DNA from 2 places in the Geodermatophilus sp. SYSU D01045 genome. Region 1 is predicted to be linked to the other one. Evidence: predicted binding sites of a transcription regulator. Region 1 holds the regulator's gene; the other holds the start of a gene.
What was found. Region 1 encodes LexA, which represses DNA repair genes until DNA is damaged. Its sites were predicted from a motif close to TCGAACANNTGTTCGA; they were not measured.

Region 1 (4,388 bases):
TCGGGCCGGTGGCCACCGGGATCGCGATGGTCTCGCTGGACTTCCACTGGGTCACCGACGCCGTGGTGGGCGCGGCCGTCGGGCTGCTGCTGCTGGGCGTGGTTCACGCACTCGACGCGCTGGTGCTGTCACGCTGGGCGAGTGCCCGGTCCGGCCGCCCGTCCGCGTAGCACCGTCCGGCGGGCACCGGCCGTCCTGCTGACCGCGGGCCTGCTCGCCCTCCGGGCGGCCCCGGCCGCGGCCGAGGAGCCGGCCGCTCCCTCGGTCCGCTGCCAGGTGACCGACCCGCGGCTGGCCGAGCTCTCCGGCCTGGTGGACGTCGGCGACCGGATGCTCGCCGTGGTCGACGGCGGGGACGAGGTCGCCGTGTACGTGCTCGACGGCGCGTGCCAGGTCGTCGACGTGACCACCGCGCCGGTGGACCCCTACGACCCCGAGGACCTCGGCGTCGGCCCCGACGGCACGGTGTGGCTGGCCGACACCGGCGACAACACCACCGTCCGGACGACGGTCGCGCTCGTCGCGCTGCGGCCCGACGGCGGGACGGCGCTGCACCGGCTGACCTACCCCGACGGCCCGCACGACGCCGAGGCGCTGCTGCTCGCCCCCGACGGGACCCCGTACATCGTGACCAAGGAGGTGCTCGGCGCCAGCCACGTCTACCGGCCGGCGGCGCCGCTGGTCGACGGCGGCACGGTCGCGCTGGCCGACGTCGGCACCGTCGCGTTCACCCTCACCGGCACGCCCGGCGGTCCCGTGGGCCGGGCCGGGCAACTGCTGGTCACCGGCGGGGCGGTCGCCCGCGACGGCAGCCGGATCGCGCTGCGCACCTACACCGACGCCTACGTCTGGCCGCTCGCCGGGGCCGACGTCCCGGGGGCGCTGGCCGGCGAGCCGGTGCGGATCGCCCTGCCCGAGGCACCGCAGGGGGAGGCCGTGTCGTTCACCGCGGACGGCAGCGCGCTGCTGGTGGCCGGCGAGGGCCTCCCCGGGGACGTGACCGCGGTGCCGGTCCCGGCGGGGTCCGCGCCGCCCACGACGGCGGCGCCCCCCGCGGCCGACCCGTCGCCGTCGGCCCTGCTCGGCGGGGACGCCGGGGGCCTGTCGCCGGTGGCCGCCGGCGTGGCCGCCGCCGTCGTCGCGACCGCGCTGGTGTGGATCGGCGGGCGGCTGCGCCGCCGCCGGTCCGGTGGTCCGCCCGCCGGCGCCTGAGCTCCGGCACCGGCGGGGACCTGCGGCTCAGACCCGCCGCAGGACGGTGACGACGCGGCCGAGGACGGTGGCCTCGTCGCCGGGGATCGGCTCGTAGGCCGGGTTGTGCGGCAGCAGCCAGACGTGCCCGTCGCGGCGCTTGTACGTCTTGACCGTGGCCTCGCCGTCGAGCATCGCGGCGACGATCTCGCCGTTCTCGGCGGTGGGCTGCTGGCGGACGACGACCCAGTCGCCGTCGCAGATGGCCGCGTCGACCATCGAGTCACCGGCGACGCGCAGCATGAACAGCGTGCCCTCGCCGACGAGCTCGCGGGGGAGCGGGAAGACGTCCTCGACGGCCTGCTCGGCGAGCACCGGGCCACCGGCCGCGATCCGCCCGACCAGCGGGACGTAGGTGGGGGCCGCCGAGCCGTCGGCGGCCGCGGCGGGCGCCGCCGGGGCGGACTCGCCCGCGGTCTCACCGGGCAGCCGGACGTCGAGTGCGCGGGGCCGGTTGGGGTCGCGCCGCAGCCAGCCCTTCTTCTGCAGCACCGACAGCTGGTGGGCGACCGACGACGCCGAGGACAGGCCGACCGCCTCGCCGATCTCGCGGACCGAGGGGGGGTAGCCACGCCGCTCGATCGAGTCGCGGATGACCTCGAGGACCCGGCGCTGCCGCTGGGTCAGGCCGTCGCCGCCCTCGCCCCGGTCGGGGAAGGTGCGCACGGCGCCCGTGCCGTCCGCGCCGGCACCGCGCTCGGCGGCCGGACGGCGGGTCGCCGCGCCGCCGCCCCGGGTGCCCTGGCCGGTCCCGCTCGTGCCCGCCACGTCTCCTCCTCGCCGGCCGCGTCCCCGCGGCCCGTCCGTCGCCCTCCCGGCCGGGGCCGGTCGGCGGGCGGTGCGCCCGCACGGACCGTAGCGCGCCGGCGCCGCAGGTTCAAACGTGTGTTCGAAGGACACGCCGCGCCGCTCTCGCACTCGTCGGACCCGTGCGGTAGACATCCGGACAGACGTTCGATCGAACACGCGTTCGATGCGGTGGACCCGATCTGGAGGAGCGGTCATGGGCAGCGTGCGGCAGGCAGTGCTCGAGTTCGACGCGGCGGTCCGGGTCCCGTGGCGGCCGCCGCTCCGCGGGGAGGGCGGGACGGCCGCCGGCGGGGGCCGGTCGGTCCCGGCTCGCGCCGACCGGCCGGCGCCGCGGGCGGGCCTGCCGGGCTCGGGTCCCCGCGTCGCGGGGCACCTGCGGCCGGTGCCCGACCGTCCCGCGGCGGCTCCCGCGCGCACCGCCGGGCCGGCCGCCGAGGGGCCGCGCACCCGTCGCGACCCGGCCCGCCCCAGCGGGCGGCCGGTGCGCTCGGAGCCCGCCCGGGCCGCCGTCCGCACGCGGTGCGCGCCGGCCCCGGCGCCGGTGCGGCTGACCCGTCGCGGGCGCCGCCTGGTCACCGTGCTGGTCCTCGCCGCCGGCGTCGGCGGGGCCGCCCTCGGCCGGGGGGTCCTCGCCCCTGATGACGGCCTGCGCCTGGCCGGCGAGAGCAGCGTCGTGGTCGAGAGCGGTGACACGGTGTGGTCGATCGCCGCGGAGGTCGCCGGCCCCGGCCAGGACGTGCGCGCGGTGGTCGACGCGATCGAGGAGCTCAACGACCTGGAGGCGGCGGTCGTCGTCCCCGGCCAGGTGCTGCGCCTGCCGTAGGCGCTCCGCCGGCGGCCGGGCGGCCGGAACTGACGAGGCGGACCTCCCCGGTTCGTCAACCATCGGCGGTCGCGTCGCTCACGCACTGAGTGCAGACCAACACTTACGGTGAGGACCGTGTCAGCAGCCGTGAACAGCCAGGCAGCGGTGTCCTTCGGGTCCCCACAGGACGTCGAGGTGTTCGTGAACAGCAGCTGGGTGCCCGGCGCGATGCTCGGCTGGCGACACGACGACGCCGGCGTGTGCGAGGCCTGGGTGCGGTTGCGGACCGACGTCCCCGAGGTGGTCGAGGGTGCCGGCACCTGGGTGGGGCTGGCCGACGTGCGACTGCCCGAACGGCACCTCGCGCCGGCGCCCGAGGCCCCGCCGGCAGCCGTGGCGGCATCGGACCGGGCGGCAGGCCCTGCGCTCGAGCGCTCCCGCCGAGCACGTCGACACGGCCTCGACATGACCGCCGAGATGCCCGCCGTCGGCGGTGGCGCGGGCCGGCACCGCGCACGGGCCGTCCACGGCGCCGGGCGGCACCGCGCCGTCACGGCGGAGATGCCCGCCGTCGCCCTCGGGTCCGTGGCCGCACCTCCCGCTGCCGACACCCTCGCCGAGGACGCCCGCCTCTACACCCGGCCGATCCGCCTCGGGGACCTGGTGCCGCACCCCCGCGGCGGCCGCCCCGCCGTCCGCCCGACCGTCTGACCCGCCGCGGGGGCGAGTGCTCCCGGGGCCCGTGGTTCCCGTGCCGGCGTCCCGCCGGCGATCCGGGCGGGCGTCCGCGCGCCATCGCAGGCGCTCGTGGACGCCCTCCTGACGGGCGGTCGATACACCCACCCGCCCCCTCCCGCGCGCCGACACGCGCGGCGTCCCGGCGTGTCGTGTGACGGGAGGGGACCCTGCTCGCCCCTGGTCACCACGGGGTCACGGCCGGATCTCGACGGAAGAGACACGCGGGTTCTCGTCTTGCAGATGTAGTGGAGCGGGGCCTACTGTCCCCCTACATCTAGTAGTTGCACCGATGGAAGTCCTCCACAGGCCGTCCTCAGGACCTCCACGGGGTGTCCACCGGATGTCCCCAGAGGGGTCCACAGACAGACGCAGACGGGCGGGTCCGGCAGGGCCGGACGAGCCCGTCGGCACCAGCCGCCCGACCGGGTCCCCGGTCCGGTCTCCCGCGGAGGAGGTGAACCGCAGTGCGCTGCCCGTTCTGCCACAACCCCGACAGCCGCGTGATCGACTCGCGCGAGGCCGACGAGGGGGCAACCACCCGTCGCCGCCGCTCGTGCCCGGCCTGCGGCCGCCGTTTCACCACCGTCGAGGAGGCGGTGCTCGCCGTCGTCAAGCGCAGCGGGGTGAGCGAGCCGTTCAACCGGACCAAGGTCGTCGCCGGCGTGCGGCGCGCCTGCCAGGGCCGGCCGGTCGACGAGGACCAGCTCCAGCAGCTGGCCCAGCAGGTGGAGGACGCGATCCGCGCCAGCGGCGTGGCCGAGGTCCCCAGCCACGAGGTCGGGCT
Region 2 (4,388 bases), on a different contig from region 1:
GCACCGTCGTCGAGCTCGAGGTCGACGAGATCGGTCCCTCGCTGCGCTACGCCACCGCGAAGGTCACCCGGGCCTCGCGCGGTGAGGGTGGCGGCGGCGGTGGCGGTTTCGGCGGCGGCGGTGGCGGCGGTTTCGGCGGCGGCGCGAGCGACCCGTGGTCGACGCCCGCCGGCCCGTCCGACGAGCCGCCCTTCTGAGAAGGACCCCCTCGCCCCCACGCCTCGCTCCGCTCGGCGCGGGCCCCTGCGAGGGGGCCGGTCCACCACCTCACCACGCTCTAGCCGTACCTGGAGAACCCAGTGCCCAAGCCCCCTGTGCGCAAGCCCAAGAAGAAGGTCTGCCAGTTCTGCAAGGACAAGGCGACCTACATCGACTACAAGGACACGACGCTGCTGCGGAAGTTCATCTCCGACCGCGGCAAGATCCGTGCCCGCCGCGTGAGCGGCAACTGCAGCCAGCACCAGCGGGACGTCGCCACGGCCGTCAAGAACAGCCGTGAGATGGCCCTGCTGCCCTACACCTCGACGGCGCGCTGACCATGAGCACGATGAAGCTGATCCTGACGCAGGAGGTCACCGGTCTCGGGTCCTCCGGTGACACCGTCGAGGTCAAGGGCGGCTACGGCCGCAACTACCTCCTGCCCCGCGGCCTGGCCATCGTCGCCACCCGCGGTGCCGAGAAGCAGGTCGAGTCGCTGCGCCGGGCGCGTGCCGCCCGCGACGTGCGGTCGCTCGAGGAGGCCCAGGCCGTGGCCGGGCGCCTGTCCGGCCTGACCGTCCGGGTGCCCGCCCGCGCCGGCGACGGCGGCCGCCTGTTCGGCCGCGTCACCACCGCCGACGTCGCCGCGGCCGTCACGGCCGCCGGCGGCCCGGAGCTGGACCGCCGCCGCATCGAGCTGCCGAGCAGCATCAAGACCACCGGCAAGCACACCGTCACCGTGCGGGTGCACCCGGAGGTCACGACGACCCTCCCCATCGAGGTCGTCGCCGGCTGAGGACGCCGCAGCACCGCCCGCGGGGGGCGTCGGACAACCGTCCGGCGCCCCTCGCGGCGTCTCCGGGCCGTGCCCGCCCTCCCGGGACCCCGGGGTCCCGGACGGCGGCAGGGAGGCCGCGGACACCGCGGACGGCGGCCGTCGTGGCCGGGCCCCGGTGCCGGCGGGCGCCTGTGACGGCTGCGCCGGGCGGGACGACACGACACGCCCGGAGCCCCCGGCGCGCCGACTTTCTCGTGTCCACAGCCGGTGGGTGGCCGGGACGCAGGTGACGCCCGCGAGACCGCGGCACGACTGGCCGGTGTCCTCCCCGTCTCCACATGTCGACTCCGGCTGTCCACCGACTTGTCCACAAGTTGTGCAGAACGCGGCCCACACGGGTGTTGGACGGGTCCGTCCCCGCTTCCTAACGTCGTCTCCTGCGCCGGACCACCACGAACTGTCGGTGGCTCCGGGTAGTGATGTCCTCGAACGCGTGTTCGAGTGGCACGCGAGGCGTCCTGGTGCTTCCCCCACCGGGCCCCGGCCGGGCGGCCGGGGTCTGTACGCGCGCGCGTGCCCACGAGGAGAGGGAGGTACCCAGGTGGCGGTGGCCGACGACTTCAGCCGGCCGCAGGCGACGGCGCCGGAGTACGACCGGCAGCCGCCGCAGGACGTCGCGGCCGAGCAGTCGGTGCTGGGCGGCATGCTGATGAGCAAGGACGCCATCGCCGACGTCGTGGAGCAGCTGACCGGCAACGACTTCTACCGGCCGGCGCACCAGGTGATCTACGACTGCATCCTCGATCTCTACGGCCGGGGTGAGCCGGCCGACGCGATCACCGTCGCCGCGGAGCTCAACCGCACCGACCAGCTGTCCAAGATGGGCGGCGCGGTGTACCTGCACACGCTCATCGCCTCGACGCCGACGGCGGCCAACGCCGGCTACTACGCCCAGATCGTCGCCGAGCAGGCCACCCTGCGCCGCCTGGTGGAGGCCGGCACCCGCGTCGTGCAGCTGGGCTACGGCGCGGCCGGCGGGCGGGGCGACGTCGACGACATCGTCGACCGGGCGCAGCAGGAGATCTACGAGGTCACCGAGAAGCGGATGAGCGAGGACTACTCGCGCCTCGAGGACGTCCTGCAGCCCACGATGGACGAGCTCGACGCCATCGCCTCCCGTGGCGGCACCGCCCGCGGCGTGCCCACCGGCATCCGCGACCTCGACGAGCTGACCAACGGCCTGCAGGCCGGGCAGATGGTCGTCATCGCCGCCCGTCCCGGTGTGGGCAAGTCGACCCTCGGGCTGGACATCGCGCGGTCGGCCACGGTCAAGCACCACATGCCGGCCGTCATCTTCTCGCTCGAGATGAGCAAGCACGAGATCACCATGCGTCTGCTGTCGGCCGAGGCGAAGGTGCCGCTGCACCACATGCGCGCCGGCACGCTGTCCGACGAGGACTGGTCGAAGCTGGCCCGCCGGATGGGCGAGGTGGCCGACGCCCCGCTCTACATCGACGACTCGCCGAACATGACCATGATGGAGATCCGGGCCAAGGCGCGGCGGCTCAAGCAGCGCAACGACCTCAAGCTCGTGGTCATCGACTACCTCCAGCTCATGACGTCGGGCAAGCGCGTCGAGAGCCGCCAGCAGGAGGTCTCGGAGTTCTCCCGGGCGCTGAAGCTGCTGGCCAAGGAGCTCGAGGTCCCGGTCATCGCGATGTCGCAGCTCAACCGTGGGTCCGAGCAGCGTCAGGACAAGAAGCCGATGCTGTCGGACCTCCGCGAGTCCGGCTCGATCGAGCAGGACGCCGACATGGTCATGATGATCCACCGCGAGGACATGTACGAGAAGGAGAGCCCGCGGGCCGGCGAGGCCGACATCATGCTGGTCAAGCACCGCAACGGCCCGACGGCGAACGTCACCGTCGCCTTCCAGGGCCACTACAGCCGCTTCGTCGACATGGCCAACTGAGCATGGCCAACTGAGTCGGCACAGCCGACCGACCGGCCGCACCGACGCGCACGAGGGCCCGGGACCGTCACGGTCCCGGGCCCTCGTGCGTCCGCGGTGTTCCACGTGGATCACCGAGCGCGACGTTGCAACGACGCACCGTCGCACTGCAACGTCGTGACCCCGGTCGCGCCCGCTCGTTGGTCCGGGCCGAGCACCGCCGAGCCCGGCCGTGTCCTCGATCGACCGCTTCCCGTCGAGAGGCCATCGCGTGACGACCCTGCCCGAGCATCCCCGCACCGACGCGCCCGCGCCCACGCACAGCCGCCGCCGTTTCCTCACCTACCTCGTCGCCGCGCCGACGCTCGCCGTCGCGGCGCAGGTCGTCGCCGACGTGGCCGGCCCGGCCACCGCGCAGGCGCTGCCGTCGCTGCCCGCGCCGGCCGAGCTCCTCGACCTCGGTGACGTGCTGATCCTCGCCGGGAAGCCCACCGAGGACCTCATCGTCGTCACCGTCGACGAGCGGGGCCGGGTCGGCCTGGCCCTCCCCCGCGCCGAGGTCGGCCAGGGCATCACCACCGCCGTCGCCATGCTGCTGGCCGACGAGCTCGACGTGCCGCTGGACCGCGTCGACGTCACCCTCGCCGACGCCCGCCCCGAGCTCGTGTTCAACCAGCTCACCGGCGGCTCCAACACCATCCGCAGCGTCTACGGCCCGGTCCGGCGGGCGGCCGCGGTCGCCCGCGCCCGGCTGCTGGCCGCCGCGGCCCTCCGCTGGGGCACCACCCCGGCCTCGCTCACCGTCACCGACGGCGTGGTCAGCGGCCCCGGCGGGCGGACCGCCACGTACGGCGAGCTGTCCGCCGCCGCGGCCGACCGGACGCTCGCCGTCGCGCTCGCCGCGCCCAAGCCGGCCGCGGCCCAGCGGGTGGTCGGCACGCCCACCAGCCGCACCGACGCCCGCGCGATGGTGACCGGCCGGCAGCGCTACACCCTCGACCTCGACGTCGTCCCCGGCGCGCTGCCGACCATGCTGCGCCGCCCGCCCTCGATCAACGGCACCGTCCGGTCGCTGGACAACGAGGCCGAGGTCCGGGCCATGCCGGGCGTCGTCGACGTCGCCGTGGTGCAGACCGGGGTCGCCGTCCTCGCCGAGACCTTCGGCCAGGCCCGCGACGCCGTCGCGGCCGTGCGCGCCACCTGGGGGCCGGGCACGGTCGACGACGAGGACGACGAGTCGATCCGGCGGAAGCTGCGCGCGGTCACCCCGCCGCCACTGGCGCCCGGCCTGCTGGTGCGGACGGTGGACGCGGAGTTCGACTTCGCCTTCGTCAGCCACGCGCCGCTGGAGCCCAACTGCGCCATCGCCCACGTGACCGCGGACCGGGCGGAGATCTGGTCGCCGCTGAAGTCGCCGATCGTCGCGCAGGAGGCCATCGCCGCCGAGCTCGGCCTGCCGGT

Region 2: dnaB (replicative DNA helicase) is a predicted target of LexA. The motif match lies at 1,462-1,477, and genes of this name have one in related genera.

The regions. Positions count from the first base shown of each region.
Region 1 is NZ_JBJGZB010000021.1:12,956-17,343, forward strand. It holds gene ACI798_RS17275 (phosphatase PAP2 family protein) at 1-170, shown strand, start outside; gene ACI798_RS17280 (hypothetical protein) at 142-1,212, shown strand; gene lexA (transcriptional repressor LexA) at 1,240-2,019, opposite strand; gene ACI798_RS17290 (LysM peptidoglycan-binding domain-containing protein) at 2,255-2,884, shown strand; gene ACI798_RS17295 (hypothetical protein) at 3,002-3,577, shown strand; gene nrdR (transcriptional regulator NrdR) at 4,069-4,388, shown strand, end outside.
Region 2 is NZ_JBJGZB010000007.1:116,794-121,181, reverse strand. It holds gene ACI798_RS07975 (single-stranded DNA-binding protein) at 1-197, shown strand, start outside; gene rpsR (30S ribosomal protein S18) at 300-536, shown strand; gene rplI (50S ribosomal protein L9) at 548-994, shown strand; gene dnaB (replicative DNA helicase) at 1,584-2,948, shown strand; gene ACI798_RS07955 (molybdopterin cofactor-binding domain-containing protein) at 3,199-4,388, shown strand, end outside.